DNA from 2 places in the Agromyces sp. Y558 genome. Region 1 is predicted to be linked to the other one. Evidence: predicted binding sites of a transcription regulator. Region 1 holds the regulator's gene; the other holds the start of a gene.
The links. Region 1 encodes LexA, which represses DNA repair genes until DNA is damaged. Its sites were predicted from a motif close to TCGAACANNTGTTCGA; they were not measured.
Positions count from the first base shown of each region.

Region 2: a site for LexA is predicted at 3,087-3,102, ahead of AC1C2T_RS01840 (DUF222 domain-containing protein). Genes of this name have one in related genera too.

Region 1 covers NZ_JCAIUH010000001.1:2,483,971-2,488,271, forward strand. Annotated here, with positions in the region: gene AC1C2T_RS11580 (alpha/beta fold hydrolase) at 1-543, shown strand, start outside; gene lexA (transcriptional repressor LexA) at 591-1,268, opposite strand; gene AC1C2T_RS11590 (LysM peptidoglycan-binding domain-containing protein) at 1,538-1,939, shown strand; gene AC1C2T_RS11595 (histidinol-phosphate transaminase) at 2,025-3,116, shown strand; gene hisB (imidazoleglycerol-phosphate dehydratase HisB) at 3,113-3,727, shown strand; gene hisH (imidazole glycerol phosphate synthase subunit HisH) at 3,724-4,301, shown strand, end outside.
Region 2 covers NZ_JCAIUH010000001.1:406,841-411,141, reverse strand. Annotated here, with positions in the region: gene purL (phosphoribosylformylglycinamidine synthase subunit PurL) at 1-1,100, opposite strand, end outside; gene AC1C2T_RS01840 (DUF222 domain-containing protein) at 1,415-3,055, opposite strand; gene AC1C2T_RS01835 (MFS transporter) at 3,424-4,301, shown strand, end outside.

The DNA of each region.
Region 1 (4,301 bases):
CCCGATCTCGTCATGGGTCACTCGCTCGGCGGACTGGTGGCGAGCCTGGTCGCCGATCGGCTTGCGCCTCGCGCGGCGATCTACATCGACCCGGCCTTCTCCTTCCCGAAGGGCGTGAAGGGGTGGGCGTTCAAGGCATTCTTCGCGATAGCACCGAGGCCGCGCCGGTCGGCCCTGGTGCGCATGAATCCGAAGTGGAGTGCGGTCGACGTCGAGATCGAGCTCGCGACGCTTCGAGACTGGGACAAGCGCACCATCCTCGGTTTCACCGATACGCGACCGCTGGTGCCGCCCGTGCGCCTCGTCGCCCCCACTCTGGTGCTCCTGGCGGAGAAGAGCCTGCTGATCACGGCGAAGATCGCCCGGCAGCTGCGCGGACAGGGCATGACCGTCGCGACCCTGCGCGGCACGGGCCACACGGTGTTCCGTGACGATCACGCGGGGTTCATGGATGCAGTGTTCGACTGGTTCAACGCGTTGACGCCTGCCGCGGTCGGGAGCGCTCTCGCCGCGGCTCGACCCGCGGTTCAGGCTGCAGCATAGAGCCGGGCCTCCCCGCCGCTCCGGAACGGACTGGCGGGGTTGCCCAGTCAGACTGCTCGGAGCACCGCGACGATCTTGCCGAGCACTTCGGCATGGTCGCCGACGATGGGCTCGAACGCGCTGTTCCGCGGCAGCAGCCAGGTGTGACCGTCGCGCTGGCGGAACACCTTCACGGTCGCCTCACCGTCGAGCATCGCCGCGACGATCTCACCATTCTCTGCTGTGCGCTGCGATCGCACCACGACCCAGTCGCCGTCGCAGATCGCGGCGTCGATCATGGAGTCGCCCACGACCTTCAGCATGAACAGCTCGCCTTTGCCGACCAGTTGGCGGGGGAGGGGGAACACCTCGTCGATCTGCTGTTCGGCCGTGATCGGCACGCCCGCGGCGATACGGCCGACCAGCGGCACCATGGCCGCGTCACCGACCGGGGTCGGGTCGGAGGAGGTCACAGCGCGCTCGGTGACACCGGGCAATTGAATGAGCACTTCGAGCGCACGAGGGCGGTTGGGGTCGCGCCGAAGGTACCCGGCGAGCTCGAGCTGGTTCAACTGGTGCGTGACGCTCGAGAGCGAGGAGAGGCCGACGGCGTCACCGATCTCGCGCATGCTCGGCGGGTAGCCGCGACTGGAGACCGAGCGCTGGATCATCTCGAGGATCGAGATCTGCTTGGCGCTCAAGCTCTTTCGGCGGCGTGGCCTGCCGGCCGCCTGCACGTCGTCGATGTCGGTGCTCAACGTCTTCGCCCCTCGTAGCGGCCGCTTCGCGACCGGATGTCGGTGATGTCCGGTCGACTCCCTTCCAGACATTCGAAACTGTATCCGCCTCTCGCGCGCGCGGCAAACATTTGTTCGAGTGTGTCGCGGAATCCGTCCGTCGGAATTCCCCGCGTCCGCCCTTGCGTTGTTCGTCATTCGAATGTATGTTCGGAACAGAGTTTCGCATCCGGCCCTCCCGGCCGAGGGTCGGATGCGACTCCTACAGGAGGTGTGACATGAGTGCAGCGATCGCAACGACCGGCTTCCAGCCCCCGAGGGCCCTTCCGCGAGAGGAGGCGGCGTCGGTGACTCCCGCGCGCACGACGCTCCGGCTGACGCGACGGGGTCGCATCGTGTTCACGTCGCTCGCCGCACTTCCGCTCGTGGTGTGGGCATTCGTGGCGGTGATCGGCGCGGGCGGCGCCGCGGCCGACGTCGAATCCAGGGGCGTCTCGTTCGAGGCTGCGTCGTTCGAGTACACGACGGTCGGGCAAGGCGATTCGCTCTGGGAGATCGCCGAGTCGATCGACCCCGGGGCCGATGTGCGAGAGATCATTGCTGAGATCATGCGACTCAACGGGCTCGATGACGCGGTGGTCGAACCCGGTCAGCGCCTCGCACTTCCCGCCGTCCCGTGACACGCGAATAGGCGAAGCTTCGGGCTTCCGTCGGTCGATGACGGCTTGGCCGAATGGCCTCGGTGCGCATCGTTAGCATTGAAGGGTGACGAGTCTTGAAGACCTCCCCATCCGCGATGACCTTCGTGGTCGCACCCCGTACGGGGCTCCGCAGCAGTCCGTTCCGGTCGCGCTGAACGTCAACGAGAACACGCATCCGATTCCCGAAGACGTCGCACACGATGTGGTCGCTCGCGTCGCCGCCGCCATTCTCACCCTCAATCGCTATCCCGATCGAGAGTTCACCGAGTTGCGCCATGCACTCGCCGGCTATCTGGGCCACGGCCTCGAGCCGGCGCAGATGTGGGCCGCGAATGGTTCGAACGAAGTGCTCCAGCACATTCTTCAGGCATACGGCGGGTCGGGCCGCACCGTGCTGGGCTTCGCCCCGACCTATTCGATGTACGGCCTGCTGGCCTCCGGCACCGGCACCGAGTGGGTCACCGCCGGTCGCGATGACGAGTTCGAACTCAGCCCCGAAACGGCCGTAGCGGCGCTGCGAGAGCACGATCCCGACATCGTGCTGCTCTGCGCGCCGAACAACCCGACGGGTACGCCGCTCTCACTCGAGACGATCGAGGCGGTCGTCGACGCGGCGCGCGGCATCGTGGTCGTCGATGAGGCCTACTTCGAGTTCGCCGACCCCGGAACTCCGAGTGCGCTCACGCTCCTGCCGGGGCGGTCCCGGCTGCTCGTGTCGCGCACGATGAGCAAGGCGTTCGCATTCGCCGGTGCCCGCGTCGGCTACCTCGCCGGTGATCCGGCCGCCATCGACGCCCTCCGGCTCGTGCGACTGCCGTACCACCTCTCCGCGCTCACCCAGGCGGCCGCCCTCGGCGCCCTGGCGCACGCGGCCGAGATGCTCGCGATGGTCGAAGAGATTCGCAGCCAGCGCGAGCGCATCTCGATCGAGCTCCTTCGACTCGGATTCCACCCGTATCGCAGCGGCTCGAACTTCGTGCTCTTCGGCGGGGTCGAAGACCCGCATGCGGTCTTCGAACAACTGCTCGCGCGCGGCATCCTGATCCGCGAGATCGGTATCCCCGGTCACCTGCGCGTCACGGCCGGCACTGAGGCCGAGACCACCGCCTTCCTCGAGGCGATCGCCGTTTCGGCCCCGAATAGGATCGACTCATGACCGCAACGAGATCGCCGCGCACCGCCCGGGTCCAGCGCGAGACGAGTGAATCGAGCATCGACCTCTCGATCGATCTCGACGGCACCGGCACGAGCGATATCGAGACGAGCGTGCCGTTCTACGACCACCTGCTCACGGCGTTCGCGAAGCACTCGCTCACAGACCTCACTGTGCGGGCACGCGGCGATATCGAGATCGACGTGCACCACACGGTCGAAGACGTCGGCATCGTGCTCGGGCAGGCGATCAGGCAGGCGCTCGGCGACAAGCGCGGCATCTCGCGGTACGGCGACGCCCTCGTGCCGCTCGATGAGGCGCTCGCACAGGCCGTCGTCGACATCTCGGGGCGCCCGTTCCTCGTGCACACCGGAGAGCCGACCGGGTTCGAGTACCACCTCATCGGCGGGCACTTCACCGGGTCGATGGTGCGGCACGTCTTCGAGGCCATCGCGTTCAACGCGGGCCTGACCGTGCACGTCAACGTGCTCGGCGGCCGCGACCCGCATCACATCGCCGAGGCCGAGTTCAAGGCGTTCGCGCGTGCATTCCGCCAAGCGAAGGCGTTCGACCCGCTCGTGTCCGGCGTTCCGTCGACGAAAGGCGCTCTGTGAGCCGCACTCGGCGCGTCGTCCTGCTCGACTACGGCTCGGGCAACGTGCACTCCGCTGCGAAGGCGCTCGAGCGCGCCGGTGCAGAGGTGACCGTCACCGCCGACCGCGCCGCGGCGCTCGAAGCCGACGGACTCGTGGTGCCGGGCGTCGGGGCGTTCAAAGCCGTGGTCGACCAACTTCACGCCGTTCGGGGTGAAGAGATCATCGATCGCCGTCTCGCGGGCGGTCGCCCGGTGCTGGGCATCTGCGTCGGCATGCAGGTGATGTTCGAGCGGGGCGTCGAACGCGGAGTCGACTCCGAGGGGCTCGGCGAGTGGCCGGGCAGCGTCACCGAACTGCCAGCCCCGGTGCTGCCGCACATGGGCTGGAACACGGTCGAACCCGGCGAGGGCTCAGCCCTGTTCGCCGGAATCGAGGACGAGCGCTTCTACTTCGTTCACTCCTTCGCGGCGCAGGAGTGGCTGCTCGACGTGCAGCCACCGTTTCCCCGGCCGGCGCTCACGTGGGCCGAGCACGGAGGTCGCTTCCTCGCAGCCGTCGAGAACGGCCCGTTGTCGGCGACGCAATTCCATCC
Region 2 (4,301 bases), 2.1 Mb from region 1:
TCGACGTTCACGATCTCTTCGCCGTGCCACATGATGCTGAGGCGGCCGGTGTCGGTGACCTCGCCGAGCACGCTCGTCTCGACGTCCCACTTCGCGACGACCTCGAGGAAGCCGGCGAGCTTCTCGGGGCGCACGATCGCCATCATGCGCTCTTGACTCTCGCTCATGAGGATCTCTTCGGGCGTGAGCGTGGGGTCGCGCAACAGCACGTCGTCGAGCACGATCGCCATGCCGCCGTCGCCGTTGGAGGCGAGCTCGGAGGTCGCGCACGAGATGCCGGCTGCGCCGAGGTCTTGGATGCCCTCGACGAGGCCGCCCGCGAAGAGCTCGAGGCAGCACTCGATGAGTACCTTCTCTGCGAAGGGGTCGCCGACCTGCACCGCGGGGCGCTTGGTCGGGCCGCCCTCGGCGAAGGTGTCGGAGGCGAGGATCGACGCGCCGCCGATGCCGTCGCCGCCCGTGCGGGCGCCGAAGAGCACGACCTTGTTGCCGGCGCCCTTCGCGTTGGCGAGGTGCAGGTCTTCGTGGCGCATGACGCCGACCGCGAGGGCGTTCACGAGCGGGTTCGCCTGGTAGATCGGGTCGAACCAGGTCTCGCCGCCGATGTTCGGCAGGCCGAGGCAGTTGCCGTAGAAGCTGATGCCCGACACGACGCCGTGCACGACGCGTGCAGTGTCGGGGTGGTCGATCGCGCCGAACCGCAGGGCGTCCATGACCGCGACCGGGCGGGCGCCCATGGAGATGATGTCGCGCACGATGCCGCCGACGCCGGTTGCTGCGCCCTGGAACGGCTCGATGTAGCTCGGGTGGTTGTGGCTCTCGATCTTGAAGGTGACCGCCCAGCCCTCGCCGACGTCGATGACGCCCGCGTTTTCACCCATGCCCACCATGAGGTTCTTCTTCATCTCGGGCGTGACCTTCTTGCCGAACTGCTTCAGGTAGATCTTGCTCGACTTGTAGGAGCAGTGCTCGCTCCACATGACGGAGTACATCGCGAGTTCGGCGCTCGTGGGGCGGCGGCCGAGGATGTTGCGGATGCGCTCGTACTCGTCGGGCTTCAGGCCCAGCGCGGCGTACGGCTGCTCCTTTTCAGGAGTCACTGCGGCGACCTCGACGGTGTCGAGCGCCGGCGTCGCGGTGCTCCCTGAGCCCGTCGAAGGGGCAGCGGTGTTGGCGGGGGCTTCAGTGGTCACGAGTGGCGAGCTCCAGAGAACGGCGGCGAGCGGATGCCGCGGGGCGGATGCCTGACCCCGCAAGTCTACCGGCCGCTGTGGTGCGACTGCGGCGCCCCGACCGGGCGCTGTGGTGCGACCGTGGCGCCCCCGACCCGGCGCTGTGGTGCGACCGTGGCGCCCCGACCGGGCGCTGTGGTGCGACCGTGGCGCCCCGACCGGCCGTTGCGATGCGACCGGTCTCACGCAACCGCTGTGACCACTCCGGCGGCCGAGGCTGAGGTGGTGGGCACGGGCACGGGCATGGGCACAGGCGTGGGCAACGACCGCTGCCGTTCGACCTGCGGCGAATTGTCGGGATGCCGTGCTGGGCCATGGCGAGACAGGAGGTGACGCGCTGCCACATTGCCCGGTCGGGGCCGTTGCTCGGGGTCGAGGTGTGCGGGCGGGACGAACCAGCTGCGAGCATCGCGGATGAAGATGCTCCACCCGTCGTCGTGGACCCGATGATGATGGAAGCTGCAGAGCATGATGCCGTTCGCCACGTCGGTGCGGCCACGGTGGCGCTTCCACCACGCGATGTGGTGAGCCTGGGCATGCGACGGGGGTCGGTGGCAGCCCGGCCATGCGCAGCCGCCGTCTCGTTCGACGAGCGCGATCTTCTGGGCCGGGGAGAATCGCCTTGCCGCGCGGCCGAGCTCGAGGGGTTCGCATCCGTTGCGCATGAGCAGCGGGGCGACCCCGGCCGACTCGGCGAGTTCGCGCGCGGTGGTGGCCGACACGGGCTGATCGACGCCGTCGATGTTCGCGTGCCCACGCCCTGTCACGAGCGCATCGACATCGATGCGGGCGACGACGCTGACCCCTCGAAGTGCTGGCGGTGCGGCCGCGCTCGAGAGGGACAGCCTCGCGATGTCGGCCAGCGCATCGGCGTTCATCTGCCCGATCGTGCGTTCTTCGCGGAAGAGGGGGTCGGCGGCCTCGACCTCGCCGTCACCTGGGTCGGACACGAAACCTGCGCCAGAATCGCCGTCAGCGTTGCCGTCAGCGTTGCCGTCGGCGCCGGAGCCGGGCGCCGTGTGGTCGCCCGTCGCCCCGAACGGACGCTTCGCATCTCGTGCCCGGTGCAGTTCGGCACCGACGAGCGCCTCGATCGCGAGCTTGATCGGTGCCCCGTTCGCCGGATCGAACGCGCCCTTCAGATTGATCATGCCCGCCGCGTCTTGCCAGATGGAGAGACCTCGCCGGGACCGGAGCTCGTCTTCGCGCGGCTTCACACCGTCTGGATCGAGGTGCGCTTCGAGCTGTTTGATCAAGCGCGTGAGCCCGTCGACGCCGACCATCGGAGCGCGGTCGACGAGGAGCAGTTCTGCGGCGTCGACCTCGTCGCGCGCGACGACCGGCGGCAGGTGGTCGAGAAACCGGCGGATGACCTCGGCCGCAGCGACGCCGAGCGTGCCTGCATCGAGCGCGGAAGCAACATGCGGATGCCGCGGGGGCAGGGCCTCGCCGGTGAACGAGGCACGGTGGCTCGTGGCCTGACCCACCGCGACGAGCCGTGCGGCATCGGAGTAGCGGCCGCCGGTCGTCTGTGCGATCAGCCGCTCGGGCGAGGAGAAGCCGTGCTTTCGCGACAAGTCGTCGCCGTCGCCACCGCCACGCGAGCGCTCGGCGATGCCGGCTGCGCAACGTGCTTGCAGGGCCTCGACGCGGCGACCGAGCCTGGCCAACGACTCGGTCGCGCGCATGAGCCCGTCGTCGCTCATGACGCCGATGTCGGCCTCAGCGTCGCGCGACGCGGCGAGCAGGGCTCCCGCCCACTCCTGCAGCACCGACGCGCACACCGCTTCGAGTTCGCGGAGTGCTGCAGGGGCTTCGGGCATGTCACTATTCTAGCGGGTTTCAGACTCAAATACGAATGAATGTTCGAATGTGGAGAACTCGAGTGGGACGCCCCGAGGTGCACCGCCCCGAGGTGCACCGCCCGAATGCGCCGCCCCGAAGCGCGCCGCCCCGAGGTGCACCGCCCCCGGAACCCGAGCCGCCCACGAGCCACCCGCGAACCTCCACGAACCCCGCGAACCCCCACGAACCACCTGCACCCAGCGGCATCCGCTCTGTAGACTGAACGCGGTCGCCGCATTCTCGGCGGCCCTGGGCGCGCACATCAGCGCGCAGTCGACCCGCCGTCGGCCACTCGCGGAGCCCCGCCCCGCCGTCCGCGGGGAACGCCCTTCGCTCAGGTACTCCCATGACGCCGTCCACTCCCGTCGATCGAACCGACACCACGCCCGCCCTCGCGCCGCCGTTCCCGTGGCTCGGCCTCATCGTGCTCGCCGCCGCCGTCTTCCTCTCGGTCACTATCGAGATGATCCCGACGGGCCTGCTGCCCGACATGAGCCGCGAGCTCGAGGTCAGCGAGCCCCTCATCGGCCTGCTCGTCACCGTGTTCGCCGCGACCGTCGTGGTGCTCACGGTGCCGCTGTCGGCCCTGACCAAGCGGATGCCGCGACACACCCTCATCGTCATCGCGCTCGCCGTGCTCGCGGTCAGTTGCGTGCTCACCGCGTTCGCGCCGAACTACGGCACGGTGCTCGCCACCCGCATCCTCGGCGGCGCAGCCCACGGCCTGTTCTGGTCGGTCGTCGGTGCGTACGCAGGCCACCTCGTGCCGAAGGAGCAGCTCGCCCGCGCCGTCTCTATCAGCGTCGCGGGCGGCTCGCTCGCGTTCGTGCTCGGCGTTCCGCTCGGCACGGCGCTCGGCCAGGCCTTCGGCTGGCGGCTCGCGTTCGCCGGAATCGGCGTGCTCACACTCCTCGGCGCCCTCCTCGTCTGGCGATTCCTTCCTCCAGTACGGCACCATGCGGGCGAGACGGATGCCGCGCCGCTCCGTCTGCGCAGTGATCCCACGTTCGTGCCCGTACTCGTCGTCTGCCTGATCACCGCGGTCACGATGGTCGGTGCGTACACCTTCTACACCTACGTCGCGCCCTTCATCACCGAGGTCATGGGACTGCCGGCCAGCGCCATCAGCCCGATGCTGCTCGCCTACGGCATCGCGGGCGCGGTCGGCCTCGTGTTCGCGGGAACCGTGCTCGGACGCCGCCCCACCGTCGGACTCGCCGTCGC